DNA from 3 places in the Actinoplanes sp. NPDC051388 genome. Region 3 is predicted to be linked to each of the others. Evidence: riboswitches for the same ligand, from Rfam matches in the RefSeq annotation. Region 3 holds a riboswitch; each other region holds the start of a gene.
What was found. A riboswitch is a leader RNA that binds a small molecule or an ion and turns the genes downstream of it on or off. The one in region 3 is predicted to bind cobalamin.

Region 1 (7,120 bases), on a different contig from region 3:
AGCAGACCGGACCGCGGGTGCACGCTCGTGCGGTGGAACTCGTGGCCGGTCACCCGGGTGCCGGCCGGCGCCAGCGGGCTGTCCGTCAGGGCGACCGCGTCCCGGTAGCCCAGGGTCAGCTTCGGGGTCATCGAGGCGTCCGCGTCGAGCACGCCGCACATCGGGGCGCCGTCCAGGGTGTGGCAGAGCCAGAGCAGGCCGGCGCACTCGGCGACGATCGGGCCGCGCAGGTCGGCGACCGCCTCGAGCATCGGGGTGTTGGCCGACAGTTCTCTCGCATAGACCTCGGGGAAGCCGCCGCCCACCACGAGCGCCCGGGTGCCCGGCGGGAGGGCGGTGTCGCGCAGCGGGTCCACGGTCACCACGTCGGCGCCGGCGGCGGCCAGGAGTTCGGCCGTTTCCGCGTACGCGAAGGAGAAGGCCGGACCACCGGCGAGCGCGACCACCGGACGGCCCGGCACCGGATCCTCGGCCGCCGGGCTCCACGGCGCGGCCGAGAGGGCGGGCGCGGATCGCGCGACCGCCAGCACCGCCTCGAGATCGACCGCGGCCGCGATCAGGTCGGCGAGCGCGGCGACCGACGCCAGGGCCTCGGCGCGGCGTTCGGCGGCCGGGACCAGACCGAGATGCCGGGACGGCGCGGCCACCGCATCGGCGCGCCGCAACGCGCCCAGCACCGGCGTGCCGACCTCCTCGCAGGCGTCGCGCAGGATGCCCTCGTGCCGTTCCGAGCCGACCCGGTTGAGGATCACCCCGGCGATCCGCGCGTTGCCGAAGCTGCGGAAGCCGTGCACCAGCGCGGCCACCGACCGGCCCTGCGCGGCGGCGTCCACGACCAGCAGCACCGGCGCTTCGAGCAGCGCCGCCACCTGCGCGGTCGAACCGGTCTCGCCGGCCCCGGTGCGCCCGTCGTAGAGGCCCATCACGCCCTCGACCACGGCCAGCTCCGCGCCCGCCGAGCCGTGCGCGAACAGCGGCCCGATCAGCTCCTCGCCGCACAGCACCGGGTCGAGGTTGCGGCCCGGCCGGCCCGCCGCGAGCGCGTGGTAGCCGGGGTCGATGTAGTCCGGCCCGACCTTGAACGGCGCCACGGTCAGGCCGCGGGCGGCGAAGGCGGCCAGCAGCCCGGTCGCCACCGTGGTCTTGCCGTGGCCGGAGGCGGGCGCGGCGATCACCACCCGCGGGACGCTCACCACTCGATGCCCGCCTGGCCCTTGCGGCCCGCGTCCATCGGGTGCTTCACCTTGGTCATCTCGGTGACCAGGTCGGCCGCGTCGATCAGGTCCGGGTGCGCGTCCCGCCCGGTGATCACCACGTGCTGGGTGCCCGGCCGGTTCCGCAACGTGTCGACGACGTCCGCGACGTCCACCCAGCCCCACTTCATCGGATAGGTGAACTCGTCCAGCACATAGAACGCGTGCGTCTGCGCGGCCAGGTCGCGCTTGATCTGCGCCCAGCCCTCGGCCGCCTCGGCGGCGTGGTCGCGCTCGGTGCCCGGCCGCTGGATCCAGGACCAGCCCTCGCCCATCTTGTGCCAGGTGATCCGCTCGCCCAGCGCCTTGAGCGCCTTCTCTTCACCGACCTTCCACTTCGGACTCTTCACGAACTGGAAGACGCCGATGTCCCAGCCCGCGCTCCAGGCCCGCAACGCCATCCCGAACGCCGCCGTCGACTTGCCCTTGCCGTGTCCGGTGTGGACGGCCAGCACGGCCTGCCGGCGGCGCTGGCGGGTGGTGAGCCCGTCGTCGGGAACGACCTCGACCCTTCCCTGCGGCATCAGGCGGCTTCCAGGGCGTCGAGCGGCACCAGGTCGGCGTCGAGCGCGGCGGCGAGCCGACCGGCCAGGCCGAGCCGCACCGGCCCGGACTCGCAGTCGACCACCACGGCGGCCACCCCGGCCAGGCTCGGCGCGATCAGCGCGGGGTCGGGCCCGCTGGTCGCGCGCCCGTCGGTCACCACGATCAACAGCGGCCGCCGTCGTGGATCGCGCCGTCGCTCGGTCGCGATGGTGGTCACCGCGGCCCGCAAACCCAAGGCGAGAGGGGTACGCCCACCCGTGCGCAGAGTCGCCAGCCGGAGCACCCCGACCTCGTGGCTCGACGTGGGCGGCAGCACCTGCTCGGCCGTCTTGCCCCGAAACGTGATCATGCCGACCCGGTCCCGGCGCTGATACGCGTCCCGCAGCAACGACAGCACGGCCGTCTTCACCACGGTCATCCGCTTGCGCGCCGCCATCGAGCCGGACGCGTCCACCACGAAGAGCACCAGATTGGCCTCGCGTCCGACGTGCACCGCCTCGCGCAGATCGCGCGGCTCGACCGTGCGCGATCCTCGGTGGATCGCCGCGCGCAGCGTCGCGGGCAGGTGCGGCGCCCCGGCCAGTTTGCCGACCGGCTCCCGCGACCCGGTGACCCGGCCGCGCCGCGCGCGAGACGGCGACCGCCGCCCGGCGTGCCCGGCCACCGCGCCGCGCTTCGCGATCGTCAACGTGCGGGGCCGGTAGGCGGGCCCGGCCGCGGCGGGCGCCGCGACCGGCACCGGCTGCGGGTCGTGGGCCGGCTGCTGGTCCTGGGCCGGCTGCTGGTCCCGGACCGGCTGCCCGTCCTGTTCCACCTGCTCCTCGGTCCGGTTCGTTCCGTCGCCGCTCTCCGGCGGCGGGCCGTCGGACGGCTCGGGCCCGTCTCCCCCACCGGGCGGTGGCGGCGGCGGGGGCGGGTCCTCGTCGTCCTCGCCGTCGCCGGCCGCGTCGAGCGCGTCTTGCAGCTTCTGCTCGTCGCTGCCCGGCGGGTCCAGCGGATCCTTGCGGCGCCGGTGCGGCAGCGCCAGCCGCGCCGCGTCCTGCACATCCTCGCCGGTCACCCGGTTTCGCCCGTGCCACGCGGCCAGCGCCACCGCGCAGCGCGCCACCACGATGTCCGCGCGCATGCCGTCCACCCCGTAGGCCAGGCAGACCCGCGCGATCCGGTCGAGCTCCGCATCGGGCAGCAGGACCGACGGCGCCGCCGCGCGGGCCGCCGCGATCCGGGCCGCCAGCTCGGCGTCCGACCCTTCGAAGCGGGCCGCGAACGCGACCGGATCCGCCTCGTAGGCCAGCCGCCGGCGCACCACCTCGGCGCGCTGCTTCGCGTCCCGGGGCGCGGTGACCGTGACCACCAGGCCGAACCGGTCGACCAGCTGCGGGCGAGGCTCGCCCTCCTCCGGGTTCATCGTGCCGACCAGCAGGAACCGGGCGGCGTGCTTGACCGACACCCCGTCGCGCTCGACGTGTGCCCGGCCCATCGCCGCCGCGTCCAGCAGCAGGTCGACGAGGTGGTCGGGCAGCAGATTGACCTCGTCCACGTAGAGCGCGCCGCGATGCGCGGCGGCCAGCAGACCCGGTTCGTAGGCCTTGACGCCGTCGGCCAGCGCGCGCTGGATGTCCAGGGTGCCGACGACACGGTCCTCGGTGGCGCCGACCGGCAACTCCACGAGCGTCGCGGGCCGTGGGCCGTGCGGGGCGTCGGCGTCGTGCGGGCCGTCGGGGCAGTCGGCGTCCGGCGCGCCCGGATCGCACGCGAACCTGCACCCGCGCACCACCTCGACCTCGGGCAGCAGGGCGGCCAGCGCCCGCACCACAGTGCTCTTCGCGGTGCCCTTCTCGCCGCGGACCAGCACCCCGCCGACGGCCGGGGAAACGGCGGTGAGCAGCAACGCGAGGCGCAGATCGTCGAGGCCCACGACGGCCGAGAACGGGTACGGCGGCAGCACGGTCATCCCTTCCGGCGGGTGTCCACGCCCGCGCTCCGGTGCATCGAGCGGCTGGAGTTCCTGACTCCCGGGATCAGCAGGATCCCCGGTCACAGTGGCGGGACCGTCCCGGATTCGCACCGGGTTCCTCCACTACCGCTCGACCGCCACTCAACCCGACGGGAAGGTGCACCGTCAATGTGATGCGTTCGCGACGCCGTCTTCCGTCTGTTTTCCGCCGCGGGTCGACACGGCCTTCTCGGTGCCGGGCAGCGGCTCGGGCGCGATCTTGTCCAGCTCGGCCACCAGATCGGCCACGGCCAGCGCGGACCGCTCGATCAGCGGCCGCATCCGGCGGTAGAGGGCGGCGTTGTCTGGGTCGGGCACTGTCGGCTCGGCGATCTTGACCAGCGCCGCCGCCTGATCGAGGTCGGGCAGGTCGCCGAGCGCGTGCCAGCCGAGCAGGCAGGCGCCCAGCCCGGTGCCCTCCGGGGTGTCCGCGATCGACACCGGCAGGTCGAGCGCGGCGGCCAGCACGCCCACCCACAGCTCGGAGGCGACCGCGCCGCCGGTGGCCCGCACCTCGGTGAGCGGGAAGCCCTCGGCGGCGAACGAGTCGCTGACCAGCGCCAACTGCTGGCACACGCCCTCGACCGCGGAGCGCACCAGGTGCGGCCGGCCGTGCTCGCGGCGCAGCCCGATATAGGCCCCGCGCATCCCGGCCCGCCACCAGGGCGCCCGCTCGCCCAGCAGATAGGGCAGGCAGAGCAGGCCCTCGCTGCCGGGCGGCGCGGTCTGCGCCTCGGTGAGCAGCGCGGCGTCGGTCTCGTCGGCGTCCTCGCCCTCGGCGGCCGGCCGGGCGAACCCGCCGGCGAAGCTCTGCCCGGCCCAGCGGATCACCGAGCCGGCGTTGTTCACCGCGCCGCCGACCACCCAGCGGTCCTCGGTGAGCGCATAGCAGAACAGCCGGCCGGCGGCGTCCGCGGTCGGCGCGTTCACCACCGTGCGCAGTGCGCCGCTGGTGCCGAGCGAGACCGCGGCGACGCCGGCCGGAGTGGCGCCGACACCCAGGTTGGCCAGCGGGCCGTCGGCGGCGCCGATGATCAGCGGGGTGTCCCGGGGCAGGCCGGCGGCGTCCGCGACCGATGGCTTCAGGGTCAGCTTCGTGGTGGTCGGGACCACCTCGGCGAGCTGGTCGGCCCGCACGCCGGCGATTTCCAGCGCTTCCGGGTCCCACTGCCGGGTGTGGATGTCGTAGAGCCCGGTGCCGGAGGCGATCGAGAGGTCCACCAGGAACGGCGCGTCGGCCACCGCGGCCAGCACCAGCTCCTTGACGCCACCCCAGCGCGGGGTCTCGCGCAGCGTGTCCGGGTCGTTCTCCCGCCACCAGGCCAGCTTGGTGAGCGGCGACATCGGGTGCACCGGGGTGCCGGTGCGAGCCTGCAGCGCCTTCGCCCGCCCGGCCAGCTTCTCGCTCTGCCCGCCGGCCCGGCCGTCCGCCCAGGTGACCAGCGGGCCGAGCGGGCGACCGGCGTCGTCCATCGGCACCAGCGCGTGCAGGAACGCGCTCAGGCTGACCGCCACCACCCGGTCGCCGCGCCCGGTGCACTCCGCGGCCACGTCGACGATCGCCTTGACGGCGGCCTTCCAGAGCTGGTCGGGGTCGAGCTCGGCGCGGCCCGGCGCGGGCACCGACAGCGGGTAGTGCACGCTGGTCAGCGCCCGCAGCTCGCCGTCCAGCCCGGCGGCGACGCCCTTGGTCGCGGTGGTCCCGGTGTCGATCCCGATCACGACGTCCATGGTCCGACCCTAATCGGGCAGGGCCTCCACCGCCGGTCGGCCGCCCCGGGTGACCCGCAGCGACGAGGCTGCCGGCGGCAGCAGGGCGGCGTCGCCCTGCACCGGCAGCCAGTCGCCGTTGCCCACGCGGTAGGCGAGGCTCGCGCTCTCGGTCGCGACCACGAAGCCGCGGTCGCCGGGCAACCGCACCCGCAGGCTCGCCGGCTGCGCCGGGTCCCCTTCGGTCACGCCGAAGAAGAACGACTTGCCGCCGAGGTAGGCGTAGGTTCGGACGGTGCGCTTGACGGCGACCGTCTGAACCACGAACGGGCTGCCGCCCGGCAACGCGCCGGTGATCCGCCAGGTGATCACCTCGGGCGGCACCGGGAAGCCGAACCGGTCGTGATAGTCCTCCCCCACCGCCGGGTCCCAGTCGATATCGACGCGGCCGAGCTGCCGCACGATGGTGGGCATCGGATCGGTTCGCACATTCGTGATCGTGGTGACGTTCGCCAGCCCGGGACCGCCGTCGCCGCCGGAGCGCAGCGCGATGGTCATGCCGCCGGCCTGCGCGGGCACCCTGGTGACCGAAGCGCCGTCGCGGAAGGTGAGCCGCGTGAACCTGCGATCGGGCCGGCCCTCGTCGTCCCAGCGCAGCTCGGGCGAGTAGTCCACCGGCCGCCCGTCGTCGATCACGACCAGCACATCGCGCCGCGGCCCGGCGAGGAAGGCGCGGCTGTGGTCCGACGCGGTCGACAGTCCCTCGAACGAGGCCTTCCCCAGGCGGCCGTCGACCCGCTCGAGGAACCCGATGATGCCGAACTCCTGCACGCCGGCCCCGGGCACCTCGCGGATCGGGATGCGCTGCGCGACCAGGGCGACCGGCCCGGCCGGTGTCTGCCCGGCCCACGCCACGTGCGGCGGGCCCACCGTGCGGACCTCACCGATGTCGGCCGGCCAGGCCGCGCGGACCTGCCGGAGGAAGTCCTTGTCGCCCGCCAGGTCGCCGCGGGTCGGGAGGTCGAGCAGGTCCGAGGCCGGCGGCACCGCGTCCGGCCCGCCGGGGTGCCAGCGGATCGCGGCCGCCGAACCCGCGACCGCGGCCGCCAGCCCGGCGCCCAGCACGGCACGGCGGCGGACCACCCGGCGGTGTCCACCGGCCCGCACCCGGTCGAGCAGGTCGGGCGGCGCGTCGAGGTGCCCGGTGGCGCGCTCCAGCGCGTCGCGGACGTCGAGATCGGTCATCGCAGGCTCCCCTCGTGGATCCCCAGGGACGTGCGCAGGCGGGCGAGGCCCCGTGAGGCGTTGCTCTTGACGACGCCCTCCGAGCAGTCCAGGGCCTTGGCCACGTCCGCGATCGGCAGGTCGTCGAGGTAACGCAGCACCACGGCGGCCCGCTGCCGGGGTGGCAGCTCGCGCAGCGCGTCGAGCACGGCGGCGCGGATCGCCACGTCGTCGCTGTGGTCGCGCTGCGGCACGTCGTGATGGTCGAGCGGCGTCTCAGGCCGGCGGCCGCGGCGGCGCCAGCGGTTGGTCGAGCGGTTGACCAGGGCGCGGCGGGCATACGCCTCAGCGGAGTCACCGATCCGGCGCCAGCGCACGTACATCTGCTCGA
Region 2 (7,120 bases), on a different contig from region 3:
GCGGCGGGTTGTGAACATCAGGGGTTCCCCTCTGGTGGTGATTCAGGTGGTGGCGTGCCGGTGGGTGTGCCGGCCGATCGGCTGCGTGCGAACGCGCCCGTCCTCGTCGACGTGCACCTCGATCCGCAGCCCGTAGACCTCGCTGAGCAGCTCGGCGGTGAGGACTTCGGCGGGCGGGCCGGCGGCGCGTACGGCGCCCGCCGACAGCAGGACCACGTGGTCGGCCACGGCGGCCGCCTGGTCCAGGTCGTGCAGCACGACACCGATCGCGACACCGTGCTCGTCGGCCAGCTCGCGGACGGTGTCGAGGATCTCCATCTGGTAGCGCAGATCCAGGAAGGTGGTCGGCTCGTCGAGCAGCACCACGCCGGTGTCCTGGGCGAGGCAGGTGGCCAGCCAGACGCGCTGCAGCTCGCCGCCGGACAGCTCGTCGACCGGGCGCTCGGCCATGCCGGAGACACCGGTGAGCCGCATCGCCCGGTCCACCACCTCCGGACCCTGGGCATCGCCGGCGCCGAACCGGCCGCGGTACGGGTGCCTGCCGTACGCGACCACGTCGCGCACCCGGACCCCGCCCGGCGTCGGCCGGGACTGGGTCAGCAGGGTGACCTTCCGCGCGAATTCCTTGGGGCGCAACGAGAGCGCGTCGCCGTCGGGCAGCCGCACGGTGCCGGACCGCGGCGGGTGCAGCCGGGCGAGCGCCCGCAGCAGCGTCGATTTGCCGGAGCCGTTCGGCCCGACCAGCGCCACGACACGGCCGGCGCGGAGCTCGATGCCGGCACCGTGCACGACCGTGCGGCCGTCATAGTCCAGCGTGAGCTCCGCGCCGATGAGCGCACCAACCCCATCCATGCAGGTGAGGCTAACCTAACTTCCTGCGGATCTCCTACTCGGGCTGGTCACGCCGCCCTTCGCGGCTCAGCACCGCCAGATTCCGCTTGAGGGCGTTGAGGTCCTGCAGGTCCTGCCGGTTCGACCCGGCCGCCGCGTGCAGGTGTGCCGGGTGTGCGGCTCCCGGGCAGGTCACGCGCGGGTTCCACATCGCGAACCGGCCGGCCGGGTTCGACTGCCACGCCCACACGTGCAACGAGTAGTAGGCGGGCAGTCCGAAGCGGTTCGGCGCGGCGGTCACGTCGAACTCGTGGCCGAACAACCGTGGCGGCCGGCGGTGCGCGCTGTCCCAGTCGGCCTTGAGGACGACGTATTCGACGGCGGCGAGGACCAGCGTGCCGTCGCGGCCGGGCGCGTAGACCATCGCCTCCGGACGGACCGCCTCGACCCGGCCGTCGCCGACCAGATCGGACCGGGCCCAGTGCACCCCCATGCCGCCCATGCCGGGCATGTCGATGCACGCGATCCCGCTCGCGTCGGTGAGCAGGGCATAGCCGCGCTGTTCCGCGACGGCGATGCTGTGGAACTCCGTGGTGGCGGCCCGGACCGGCCCGAGGCCGGACGGCTCGGTCGCCCGGGCGACCGACATCGTGCCGGTCACCAGCAGGACCGTGGCGGCGGCGGAGCCGAGAAGGATGCTGCGGCGCATCGTCAGGCCCCTTCCTGCACGGGGTGGATCTCGTCGGCGACGAGCCCGTGCGCGGTCCGGTGCACGGTGTTCGCCGCCTCCGCGTCGGGCGCGTCGACCAGGCAGAAGATCTTTCCGGCGGCCTCGTCGACCCAGTACCTGAGGTACTGCACGTCGTAGCGACCCTGCGCCTGCAGGTCGGCCTTGTGCGCCTCGGCGACGTCGTCGAAGGACACTCCGCCGGCGATGTGGTGAACGTCCATGAAGAGCGGCATGACAGGTTCCTCCCGGGTTCGGATGCGGACCCCTGTCACGGTAGGAATGCGGCTCTGACCTGGGCATCGGCAGTCGATGCCCAGGTTGCGCGGCGGATTACCCAGATCGGGCGGCGGCGCGCGAGGACACCCCGAGCTTGCCCAGCACGGCGGACACGTGGTGGTGCACGGTGCGCTCCGAGATGTAGAGCCGGCCGGCGATCGCGGCGTCGGTCAGGCCCTCGCGCAGCAGCGCGAGCACCTCCGCCTCGCGTGGGGTGAGCCCGTGCGGGTTGGCGCGGGTGGCCGCGCGGGGTCCACGCGGGACCACGGTCTCGCCGGCCCGCCGCATCATCTGCCGCACCCGCGCGGCGGACCGATCGGCGCCGATGGAGGTGACCAGGTCCAGGGCGGCGGCCGGCGCGGATCGGGTCAGCGCCATCGCCTCGTCGTGCGGGCAGCCCGCCTCGCGCCACCACCGGGCGGCGGCCTCGTGCTCACCGCTCAACTCCAGCGCATAGGGCTCGGGCGGCGACTCGGGGCGCGGGCCCGGCGCCGCCAGCCGGTCCAGCCAGACGGCGAGCTCGGCGCGCAGCCACACGTCGTCGTCCGGCGAGCCCGCCGCGGCCTCGGCGACCCGCTCGTCGAGCCGCCCGCCCAGCCAGGCCGCCTCGGCCGCCACCGCGGCCACCCGCAGCGGCCAGCTGCGCTCGTCGACGCTGACGGCGAGCTGCCAGGCCTGCTCCAGCGCGTCGTCCGCGGCCGGATCGCCCTGTCGCAGACGGGCCGCCGCGAGCGGAATGAGCAGCGCCAACCGGTTGACCGGCGAGATCGTCCCGCGCAGCGTCTCCTCGATCAGGGCGACCGATTCGGCGAGCCGCCCGGTGCGCAGCAGGGCGGCGGCGTGGGTGCCGCGCAGGCAGACGCCGTACGTCGTCACGTCGTGCTCGTGGCAGAACGCGATGCCCTCGGTGTAGTGCTTCTCGAAGTCGGTGAACCGGCACCGGTCGACCGCCGACTGGCACAGGTTCGCATAGGCGCGGCCGGCCTCGTCCTCCCAGTCGTGCTCGACGGCGAGCTCCAGCGAGCGCAGCAGGTCGGGGAAGCCGTCCCGCCCGGCCGCCAGCTCCAGCATCCCGATGCTGTTGAGGCTGTATGCGACCGCCTTCGGCGCGGATGCCTCCGCGGCCTGGCGCAGTCCCTCCCGCGCCGCGGCCAGGGCCTCCTCCCGCGGATGCGTCTCGCTGATCACCGCGGCATGGAGCGACTGCGCCCACGCCTTCTCCGGCGACGCGGGCCGGCCGGCCATGACGGCGAGCGCCTCGTGCGCGGCGGCCGCGGACTCCTCGCCCCGGCACAGCCGCCAGAGGCAGCGCGACAGGCCGCGCAGGTTCTCGCTGATCCGCACGGGGTCGCCGAGTCCGCGGCGCAGCGCCAGCGCCTCGGCCCGTTCGGCCGCCGACTCCGCCCAGCGGTCCGTCAGCGCCAGCGCCGTGGCCAGCCCCTCGTGCAGCTCCGCGCGGGCCGCCGGGTCGCTGCCGCCGGCGAAGCGCAGCGCCCGCTGGAACTGCGCCGCGGCCTCCCGGTTGGATCGCAGCGCCACGGCGTCCGCGGCGGCGAGCGTGGCGTGCCGCAGCGCTTCGTCGGTCGCGCCGGCCGCCTCCGCGTGGTGGGCCAGGCGGGCATGATCCGCCGGCGTCCCGGCGCGCACCGCGGTCAGCGCCAGCGCGTGCAGCCGCGACCGCCGGCGTGCCGGGATCGCCCGCTCCACCGCGAGCCGGGTCAGCTCGTGCCGGAACCGGTAGGCCTCCGGCTCGCCGACCAGCGTGCCGGAGTCCAGGCATTCGTCCAGCGCCTCGGCGGCCGCGCCGGCGTCCAGCTCGGCGACCGCCGCCAGCATCGGCCCGTCCCCCGGCCGGGTGAGCACCGCCGCCGCGCCGAGCACCTGACGCGCCGCCGGAGACAGTCCCGCGGTGCGGGCCGCCACCACGTCACCGACCGTCCGCGGCACCTCCCCCGGCCCGGCGCTGAGCACCTCCTGCACATAGAACGGCACCCCGCCGGTGAGCCGATGCACCTCGTCCGCGTCGCGCCCGCGCTCGCCGGCCATCCGGCGCACCGCCTCCGGCGAGAGCGGCGCCAGCGAGAGGCGCCGGGTGCCACGATGGGAGGCCACCTCACCGATCACCGTACGCAGGTTCGCCACGTCCCCCGGCCCGTCGTCCCGGTAGCTGACCACCACCAGAGCCCGGGTCCGGGCGATCCGCCGGGACAGATAGCGCAACCAGTCGAGCGTGGCGTCGTCGGCCCAGTGCAGGTCCTCCACCACCAGCACGGTGGTGGCGCCCGGGTCGTCGAGAGCGGACAGGAACGCCGCGAACAGCTCCCGCCGATCCGCGTCCACCCCGCTCAGGGCCAGCAGCCGGCCGCCGACGCCGAACGCGATCTCGAAGAGCGGGCTGAGCGGGCGCGGCGTGAAGCTGCCGTCGCACGCGGACCACCACCAGCGCAGGTCGCCGCGCTGCTCGCGGAAAGCCTCCAGCAGCGCGGTCTTGCCGACCCCGGCCTCGCCGGAGACGAGCACGAAGCGCCCGCTGCCGGCCACCGCGTCGACCGCATAATCGTCGAGAGCCCGCAGGAAGTGCTCTCGCTCGACCAGCTCCATCGAGCGAGCTTACGTCTCGCCGGCCCGCCACGCCGACACACCATCTGGTGTTGTCATTTAGCCGTCACGGCCATATATGGTGTGCCCCGCAGCTGGTTCGATCATCGCTCCACGGTGGTCGAGGCAACAGGGAACCCGGTGCGAAACCGGGACTGCCCCGCAGCGGTGAGTGGGAACGACCGCCGTCATGAAGCACTGAGCGCGAGCTTGGGAAGCGACGGCCAGTAGGCGACCGACAGGTCACGCCCGCGAGTCCGAAGACCTGCCAGCGCGCCGCACGCGTCGCGTGCGGCGGTCGATGGCCGCGTGGGACGGCCGACGCCATCAGCCGGACGACCGCGTCCGGCGGCGTCCCCCTGCGCGCCCGTAACGAGGGGGACGGATGCAAGTTCGCAAGCGCGACGGCAACACCGAGACGGTGGACGTCAACAAGATCGTCAGGGCGGTCGAGCGGTGGGTCGCCGACCTGGACGAGGTCGATCCGCTGCGGGTGGCGACCCGGACGATCAGCGGCCTCTACGACGGCGCCACCACTGCCGAGCTGGACAAACTGTCGATCCAGACGGCCGCCGAGCTGATCGGCGAGGAGCCGCAGTACTCACGTCTGGCGGCGCGGCTGCTCGCCGCCTTCGTGGAGAAGGAGGTGCGCGGCCAGGAGGTCGCGAGCTTCAGCCAGTCCATCCGGTACGCGCACCTGCAGGGCCTGATCGGCGACCCGACCGCCGCGTTCGTGGCCCGCCACGCCCGCAAGCTCGACGACGCCGTCGACCCGGAGGGTGATCTGCGGTTCGAGTACTTCGGCCTGCGCACCGTGGCGGACCGCTACCTGCTGCGCCACCCGTCGTCGCGGCTCGTGGTCGAGACCCCGCAATACTGGCTGCTGAGGGTCGCGTGCGGACTGTCGCAGTCGCCGGCCGAGGCGATCGGCTTCTATCGGCTGATGTCGTCGCTCGCCTATCTGCCCAGCTCACCGACTCTGTTCAACGCGGGCACCCGGCACACCCAGATGTCCTCGTGCTTCCTGGTCGACTCGCCGCGGGACGAGCTCGACTCGATCTACGAGCGCTACCACCAGGTCGCGAAGCTGTCGAAGTTCTCCGGCGGCATCGGCATCTCGTGGTCCCGGGTCCGCGGCCGGGGCGCCCTGATCCGGGGCACCAACGGCCGGTCGAACGGGATCGTGCCGTTCCTCAAGACGCTCGACGCGGGCGTGGCGGCGGTCAACCAGGGCGGCCGTCGCAAGGGCGCCGCCTGCGTCTATCTGGAGCCGTGGCACCCGGACGTCGAGGAGTTCCTCGAATTGCGCGACAACACCGGCGAAGATTCGCGCCGGACGCACAACCTCAACCTCGCCAACTGGATCCCCGACGAGTTCATGCGCCGCGTCGAGGCTGATGCGGACTGGTCGCTGATCGACCCGTCGGATGCCCCGGATCTCCCGGACCTGTTCGGCGACGATTTCGACGAGGCCTATCGCACGGCCGAGAAGAAGGCGGTCAAGACCGTCAAGGCCCGCGATCTGTATGGCCGGATGATGCGCACCCTGGCTCAGACCGGCAACGGCTGGATGACCTTCAAGGACCGGTCCAACGCGCTCTCCAACCAGACCGGCGCGCCCGGCAACACCATCCACCTGTCCAACCTGTGCACCGAGATCCTCGAGGTGAACAGCGACGACGAGACCGCGGTCTGCAACCTCGGGTCGATCAACCTCGGCGCGCACGTCACCGCGGACGGGGTGCAGTGGGAACGGCTGCGGGCCACGGTCCGCACCGCGATCACCTTCCTGGACCGGGTGATCGACATCAATTTCTACCCGTCGGAGCAGGCGGCGGCCTCGAACCCGCGGTGGCGGCCGGTCGGGCTCGGGCTGATGGGCCTGCAGGACGCGTTCTTCCAGCTGCGGCTGCCGTTCGACTCCACCGCGGCGAAGGAGCTGTCCACCCGCGTACAGGAAGAGATCTTCCTGACCGCGCTCGAAGCCTCCACCGTTCTCGCCGAGCGCTTCGGCCCGCACCCCGCATTCGCCGAAACCCGTGCCGCACAAGGCAATCTGCACCCCGAGCTGTGGGGCGCCTCGGTCGGTCAGACCGAGCGGTGGGCGGCGGTGAAGACTCGGATCGCCGAGCACGGCCTGCGCAACTCGCTGCTGATCGCGATCGCGCCGACCGCGACCATCGCCTCGATCGCGGGATGTTACGAGTGCATCGAGCCGCAGGTGTCCAACCTCTTCAAACGCGAGACGATGTCCGGCGAGTTCCTGCAGATCAACACCTATCTGGTACGCGAGCTGAAGGCGCGCGGCCTCTGGACGGCGCGGGTTCGCGAGCAGATCAAACGGACCGAGGGTTCCGTGCAGGGCATCGCCGAGCTGCCCGCCGAGGTCCGCGAGCTGTTCCGCACCGCGTGGGAGCTGCCGCAGAAGGCGCTGATCGAGCTGGCCGCGAGCCGGCAGCCGTTCGTCGACCAGTCGCAGTCGCTGAACCTGTTCCTGAGCGCGCCGACCATCGGGAAGCTCTCCTCGATGTACCTGCACGCCTGGAAATCCGGGCTCAAGACCACCTATTACCTGCGTTCGCGCCCCGCGACGCGGATTCAGCAGGCGACCGTCTCGATCGAGCTCACCCCGGCCGAGGCCTGCTCCCTGGAGAACCCCGAGTCCTGTGAGGCGTGCCAGTGAAT
Region 3 (7,120 bases):
GCCGTTGTGCGGGCCAAGATGGTCTGCGGTGCACCGCCTTGCCGGAAGGGTGAAGCCATCGGGGCTGGGCGGGCCGGGGCGCGGAGTGCCGGGTGGCGGTGTGGGTTTGGCCGGCGGACCAGGACCGAGGCATCCCGCGTGGTCGGCTTGACCGGCGGCGTCCGAGGAAAGCGTCGACGCCGACCGTAGCCGGGATGCCGTCCCTCATTGCGGCAACTCACCCAGATTCCGGCTCGCTCAAGACATTTGTTGCAGGCTCAGCCTGCCCGTGAAGCGCCTCGCGCTGTTGGCCAAGCCCAAACAGACCTTACGAGCCAAACCAAATCTTGATGTGGGTGTCGTTGATTCCTTTTTGTTTTTAGGTCTGGTTTAGGGTGACTCGAGTGACCGACCGCACGCCGCGTAGAGCGTCCTAGGATGTTAATTGTCGCTCGTCGAACGTGTCCTGCCCTCCGAGTGTCCACTCCCGACTGATTTCTGGCGGCCGGAAACACCAAGTCTCGTTGCCGCAGGCTTCGAGTGAAGTGGGCTCGACCCCGCCACCTACGTCCGATTTCGCGCGGAACTGATCTGGTCGGGGCGGCGGCCGTCGGTCCATTAAGGTCGGTGGCATGACGCGAGCCCTCACCGCCAGTGCCTTCGACTCGCTGCGCCTGGATGCCGTGCGCGACCTCGAAGGGCTGCGCCGGGTATACGACCTGCCCGGCGCCGGGGCCGTGCGCAAGCAGATGACCGAGCTCACCGAGCAGACCCGGCGGCTGGTCGGTTGCGCGTCGCTGGTCCTGGTCGCCAGCGTGGACGCCGAGGGCAACTGTGACGTCTCCCCGCGCGGCGGCCCCGCCGGGTTCGTCGCCGTTCTGGACGAGCGGACGGTGGCGATACCGGACGCGACCGGCAACAAGCGTCTGGACAGCCTGCAGAACATCGTCGCCACCGGGCGTGCCGCGCTGCTGTTCATCATCCCGGGGCGCCCCACGACGCTGCGGATGAACGGCCGGGCCTGCGTCTCCACTCGCCCCGAATTGCTGTCGCAGCTGACCGCCGTGGGTAAACCGCCGGCCAGCGCGCTGGTGCTGGGGATCGACGAGGTCTACCCGCACTGCCCCAAGTCGCTGCTGCGCAGCGGGGCCTGGAAGCCGGAGCAGTGGCTGCCGGCGGACGCCCAGCCGACGTCGGCCGAGGTGACGCTGGCCCAGCTGCGGATGCCGGAGCTGACGCTCGCCGAGATCGAGCAGGCGGAGGCGGACTCGCTGAAGTACCGGTACGAATAGCCGCCCGTACCGCGAACGTGCGGCCCTGGTGCTCAACGTCGGGCGTCTATAGGTTGAGGGAACCATCTGCGGCGGTGTGAGGGAAATCCGGTGGGAATCCGGTGCGGTCGCGCCACTGTCAACCAGCCCGCGAGGGCCGGTGAGCCAGGACACTCGCACGTCGCAGCCTGTCGACCGGGACGCGTCATCCCGTAGGGAGTAATCATGCCCAAGGCCACCACCCTCGCCGCCCCCGCGGTCTCCGCGCGGCTGCTCTGGACCGCGCTCGCGGTGACCGCCGCCCTTCTGCTCATGGCCTATCTGGTCGCGTTCGACCAGGGCGCCGTTTCGCAGGGCGGCATGTTCCTGCACGAGCTCATGCACGACGGCCGCCACCTGCTCGGCGTCCCGTGCCACTGACGGCCGGCGACCGCGCGCCCGGATTCGGCGCGATTCTGCTGCGTGGCCTGCTCGCGGGTCTGATCGCCGGTCTGCTGGCCGGGTTCTTCGCCTACACGGTCGGGGAACCGAAGGTGGATGCCGCCATCGCCATCGAGGAGGCGGCCGCGCCCGCCGCCGATCACCATGCGGACGCGCTCGTCTCGCGGGACGGGCAGAAGGGCGGGCTCTTCCTCGCCACCGCGCTCTACGGCGTGGCGATGGGCGGGCTGCTCGCGGTCGGTTACACGCTGCTGCGCCGCCGGCTGCGCACCACCGACGACACGAGAGCGGCGGTCGGGTTGGCGGCGGCCGCACTCGTCGGCATGGTGCTGGTGCCGTTCGTGAAATATCCGCCCAACCCGCCCGCCGTCGGCAATCCGGCGACGATCGACCAGCGCACCATCAGCTACCTGGCGATCCTGGTGATCGGCCTGGTCGCGGTCTGGGCGGCGGTGCTCGCCTTCCGCGCGGGCAAGGCCGAGTGGCAACGACTGCTCGCCGGACTCGGCGCGTTCCTCGTCGTGGTCGTCGTCGGATACGTGCTGCTACCGAACATCGACGAGGTGCCGGACACGTTCCCGCCAAGTCTGCTGTGGAACTTCCGGCTGTCGTCGCTCGGCACCCAGGTGGTGCTGTGGACGGCGCTCGGCCTCGGGTTCGGCGCGCTGCTCGCCCGCCGGCCCGCCCGCAAGCCGGTCACCGCCGGAGTGTGAACGGTCTGCGACTGGTCGCCGCCGCGGCCACGCCCGCCCTGCGGCAGGCGCTCTTCGGCGGCGACCACGATCTCGACGAAGGAGGCCGGAACGCGGCCGTCGCGCTCGGCCCCGGCTTCGGCCGGGTGCCGGGCTGGGTGGCCGCACCGTCCAGGGCCGCGCAGCAGACGGCGGCGGCGTTCGGCGGCCTGGCCACCACCGCGGCCCCGCTCGCCGACGTCGGTTATGGCGCCTGGGACGGACTCACGCTCGGCGACATCGACCCCGGCGACCTGCATCAATGGCTCAGCGACCCGGGGTACGCGCCACCCGGCGGCGAATCCCTGACCGCCGTCCGGCAGCGCGCGGGCGCCTGGCTGGACGCCCAGGCCGGCCGCAACCTCGCCGCGGTCGCCCACTCCACGGTGGTCCGCGCCGTCATCGCCCACGCCCTGCGCCTGCCCCCGGACGGCATCTGGGCGATCGAGGTCCCGCCGTTGGCCGTAGTCCGCCTGACCCACCGAGCCGGCCGGTGGCACCTGTCACTCGGACAGCACTGAGCGCCCCCACCGCGCCACCACCGAGAGCACCGGCTCACGCCCGGCGAACATCGCCGACCAGTCCCGCTCGTCATAGCCCCGGCGGCCGGTGCGCGGCGTACGCGCCGCCAGCAGCATCCGCGGCGCCAGCCAGAAATACTTCGCCGCCCCGGTCGTCATGACCGCCCGCCGCGCATCGAACCCCACGCCCCGCGAATAGCCGTCGATCACCGCCTCCAGCACGTCCGGCAGCCGGGACACGTCCATCAACCCGTCGAAGAACGAGTCCAGGGCCAGATTGGCGGCGTCCTCCCCCACCGCGCCCGGCCCGGCGAACGCCCAGTCGAGCAGAACAGGGCCGTTGTCCGTGAACACCAGATTCATCGGCCACACGTCGTGGTGGCAGAGCGTGCGCGGGAGGCGGTCGGCCGCGGCGAGCAGGTCGTGGCGGCGCTCCCACAGCGTACGCAGATCGGCTCTCAGAGACGGCGACCACGCACCCAGCGCGACCGGCGCGTCCCAGTCCAGGTCGTCCGGCACCGGCTGGGCGAGCGTGTAGTCGCGCAGCCAGTCGCGGGCCAGCCACGGCTCCGCCGACAACCGCACGTTTCCGAGCCGACGTGCCACATCCGCCAGATCGTCGACCGAGCCGGACGGCCCCGGGCGGCCGGCCACCCACTCCAGCCGCAGCTCGGTCCGCTCCGGGCCCGGCACCACCGACAAGAGCCGCGGCGCGGGCAGCTCGGGAAAGACCGAGTGCGCGAAACCGCTGGTGTACGCCAGTTCCTCACGCCGCCAGTAGTTCCAGTGCCCCGGATCGTCCGACGCCGCGAAATGCGCCGCCGCCCCCTCCCGACGCCGCGTCGCGACCTTCAGAACCGTGGACCCGTCCCGCCAGATGCCGCCCGTGACCTCGTTCGCCGCGTTGTGTGGCAGGGCCTCCACCTGGACCACCTTTCTTTTCGGTGCTTTAGTCGATCACCATGGAGGACGTCGACGTCATCGAGGACCCGGCCGCCGCCGAGGTATCGCTCGACCCTATTCGCAGCAGACTGCTGGCCCTGCTGACCCAGCCGGGCTCGGCCACGATGCTCGCCGCTAAAATCGGTCTGCCGCGCCAGAAGGTCAACTACCACCTGCGCACGCTCGAGAGCCACGGCCTGGTCCGGCTCGTCGAGGAGCGCCGCAAGGGCAACGTCACCGAGCGGATGCTGCAGGCCACGGCCGCTTCCTATGTCATCTCCCCGGCCGCCGCGGCGGCCGTCGCCCCCGACCCGGCCCGGCACCCCGACCGGCACTCCGCCCGCTGGCTGCTCGCGGTCGCCGCCCGCCTGGTCCGAGACGTCGGCGCGCTGCTCACCGGCGCCGCCCGGGCCAACCAGCGAGTCGCGACCTACGCCCTGGACGCCGAGATCCGCTTCGCGTCGGCCGCCGACCGGGCCGCGTTCGCCGCCGACCTCACCGCGGCGGTCGACCGGCTCGCCGCCGAGTACGACAAACCGGACGGCCGCCCGCATCGAGTTGTAGTCGCGGTGCACCCGGCGGCTCAGTGAAGTTGCGACCCTGCCGATCAGGTTTGCGTGGCGCAGCAATGGGCACTGGCCGGCAACGTCGTCATCGCCGTCGCATACTCGGCGATCTGCATGGCGATCCTGGTGCCGGTGGTGCGCGCGGGACAGCTGCGCACCAACCGCCTCGCCGTCGCCACCGCGCTGATCTTCTTCAGCTGCGCCGTCGGCCACGCCTTCCACGCCGCCATGTACTGGCGGGCCGGCTACGACCAGCTCGGCATGCACCACGTGGCCGGCTGGAGCCTCTGGCCCACTGCCGTCTGGGACGTCCTCACCGCACTGGTCGGCATCTACTACTGGACCCTGCGCCGCGGCTACGGCGTGCTGCTCGGCGGCACCGGCGCCCTGTTCGTGGACGCCGGCGCCGAACAGCGCCGGCACGACATCGAGCTGCGCGAACGCGTCTCCGAGGGCCGCGCCGAGGCCGAAGCCGAACGCGACGCCCAGGCCGCCATGCTCGGCGCGATCATCGCCAACAGCCAGTCGCTCATCTACGTCAAGGACCTGGACGGCCGCTACCTGCTCGCGAACACCACGTTCGAGCGGGCCTTCAGCCTCGAACCCGGCCAGATCATCGGACAGACCGACGACGTCGTCGACCCGGTGCTCGGCGCCGTCTGGCGGGCCGCCGACGCCCGCGCCCACAACGGCCCCATCCACGTCGAGGAAACCGACAGCCGCGGGCGGATCTACGAGAGCAACAAGTTCCCGCTGCACGACGCCCACGGCGAGCTCTACGCGGTCTGCGGCGTCTCCCTCGACGTCACCGACCTGCGCGAAGCCACCCTGGAGGCCGAGAAATCCCGGGACGAGGCGCTCGCCCAGAGCCGGGTCAAGAGCGAATTCCTGGCCACCATGAGCCACGAGATCCGAACCCCGATGAACGGCGTCCTCGGCCTGGCCAGCCTGCTGATGAGCACCGAACTCGACGCCGGCCAGCGCCGCTACGCCACCGGCATCCACACCGCCGGCAACGCCCTGCTCGGCGTCATCAACGACATCCTCGACTTCTCCAAGATCGAGGCCGGGAAGATCGTCCTCGACGAGCACGACTTCGACCTCGCCGCGGTGCTCGCCGACACCGCCGCACTGATCGCGCCGTCCGCCGACGAGAAGGGCCTCGCGCTCGTCACCCGCCGCGGCGCCGACCTGCCGGTGATGGTCCGCGGCGACGGCGGCCGGGTCCGGCAGATCCTGATCAACCTGGCCGGCAACGCGGTCAAGTTCACCGGTCGGGGCAGCGTCACGCTGCGCGCCGACCCGGTCGTCACCCGGCCCGGCGCCGACGCGGTCGTGGTGCGCTTCGAGGTCACCGACACCGGCATCGGCATCCCGCCGGAGGACGCCGAGCGGCTGTTCGAACCGTTCACCCAGGCCGACGCGTCGACCACCCGCACGTACGGCGGCACCGGCCTCGGCCTGGCCATCAGCCGGCAGCTCACCGAGGCGATGGGCGGCACCATCGGCGTCGACAGCGAACCCGGCCAGGGCAGCACCTTCTGGTGCGAGATCCCGTTCGAGACCGCCACCGGCTCCACCTGCGGCACCCCCGCCGCGGGCAGCGGCCTGCGCATCCTGATCGCCGGCACCGGCCCCGACCGGCAGGAACTGGAGGAGGACCTGCGCCGCTGGCAGATGGCCGTCACGACCAGTGACACCGCGGCCGCCGCCCTGCGCACCCTGCGTGATGCCGCCGCGCACGGCCGCCCCTACGACCTGCTGCTCCTCGACGCCGACCCCGGCGACGTCGACACCACCGGCCTGGCCCGCCTGGTCACCGACGACCCGGACATCCCGCCGGTGCACATCATCGTGCTCAACGAGAACGCCCCGGCCGGGGACGACGGCGCCGGCACGCCCACCTACCTGCCCAAGCCGGTGCACCGGTCGGCGCTCTACGACCTGCTCGCCAAGAGCATGGCGGCCGTCGTACCGGTGCCGGTCGCCACCAAGCCGGTCGCGACACCGGCCGGCCGCGGCACGATCCTGCTGGTCGAGGACAACGACATCAACCAGATGGTGGCCACCGGCATCCTGTCCAGCCTCGGCTATCGCGCGGATGTGGCGGGCGACGGCGTCGAGGCCTGCGAGATGTCCGCCCGCCGCGACTACGACGCGATCCTGATGGACTGCCGGATGCCCCGGATGGACGGCTTCACCGCGACGGACGAGATCCGCCGCCGCGAGGCCGGCACGAAACACACCCCGATCATCGCGATGACCGCCAGCGCGCTGGTCGCCGACCAGGACCGCTGCCTCGCCGCCGGCATGGACGACTACCTGGCCAAACCCGTCAACCCCGCCGAACTGGATCAGACGCTGGCCAGGTGGATCGGCGCCGGCTCGCCGCCGACCCGCCCCTTCCCGGTACGCACGGCGGCCGACCCGATCGAACGCCGTCTGCACGAATTGGCCGGAGACGGCACCGAGCCCGAACGCGCCCTGGTGCGCCGGCTGGTCGACTCGTTCCTGGACCGCGCCCCGAGACACGTGGCGGCCCTGGACGACGCCTTCCGGGCCGGCTCCCTGACCGACGTGGAGGACGAGGCGCACACCCTCAGGGGCGCAGCCGGCAACATCGGCGCCGCCGCCGTGCAGGAAGTGTGCGCCCGCATCGAGGACGAGGC

Region 1: it holds a riboswitch for cobalamin, as region 3 does, so the genes downstream of both, ACZ6TI_RS43865 (VWA domain-containing protein) here and ACZ6TI_RS14590 (CbtB domain-containing protein) in region 3, are expected to answer to the same signal.
Region 2: it holds a riboswitch for cobalamin, as region 3 does, so the genes downstream of both, ACZ6TI_RS39095 (ribonucleoside-diphosphate reductase subunit alpha) here and ACZ6TI_RS14590 (CbtB domain-containing protein) in region 3, are expected to answer to the same signal.

What each region holds. Positions count from the first base shown of each region.
Region 1 is NZ_JBVJIP010000027.1:85,652-92,771, forward strand. It holds gene ACZ6TI_RS43855 (cobyrinate a,c-diamide synthase) at 1-1,196, opposite strand, end outside; gene cobO (cob(I)yrinic acid a,c-diamide adenosyltransferase) at 1,190-1,777, opposite strand; gene ACZ6TI_RS43865 (VWA domain-containing protein) at 1,777-3,753, opposite strand; cobalamin riboswitch at 3,780-3,902, opposite strand; gene ACZ6TI_RS43870 (gluconokinase) at 3,922-5,526, opposite strand; gene ACZ6TI_RS43875 (hypothetical protein) at 5,536-6,750, opposite strand; gene ACZ6TI_RS43880 (SigE family RNA polymerase sigma factor) at 6,747-7,120, opposite strand, start outside.
Region 2 is NZ_JBVJIP010000021.1:27,832-34,951, forward strand. It holds gene ACZ6TI_RS39070 (ABC transporter substrate-binding protein) at 1-18, opposite strand, end outside; gene ACZ6TI_RS39075 (ABC transporter ATP-binding protein) at 43-852, opposite strand; gene ACZ6TI_RS39080 (hypothetical protein) at 887-1,540, opposite strand; gene ACZ6TI_RS39085 (DUF4242 domain-containing protein) at 1,543-1,794, opposite strand; gene ACZ6TI_RS39090 (ATP-binding protein) at 1,892-4,438, opposite strand; cobalamin riboswitch at 4,515-4,722, shown strand; gene ACZ6TI_RS39095 (ribonucleoside-diphosphate reductase subunit alpha) at 4,821-7,118, shown strand.
Region 3 is NZ_JBVJIP010000005.1:72,257-79,376, reverse strand. It holds gene ACZ6TI_RS14595 (MSMEG_1061 family FMN-dependent PPOX-type flavoprotein) at 612-1,271, shown strand; cobalamin riboswitch at 1,305-1,446, shown strand; gene ACZ6TI_RS14590 (CbtB domain-containing protein) at 1,476-1,670, shown strand; gene ACZ6TI_RS14585 (CbtA family protein) at 1,661-2,404, shown strand; gene ACZ6TI_RS14580 (histidine phosphatase family protein) at 2,401-2,943, shown strand; gene ACZ6TI_RS14575 (phosphotransferase) at 2,926-3,867, opposite strand; gene ACZ6TI_RS14570 (helix-turn-helix domain-containing protein) at 3,906-4,475, shown strand; gene ACZ6TI_RS14565 (hybrid sensor histidine kinase/response regulator) at 4,503-7,120, shown strand, end outside.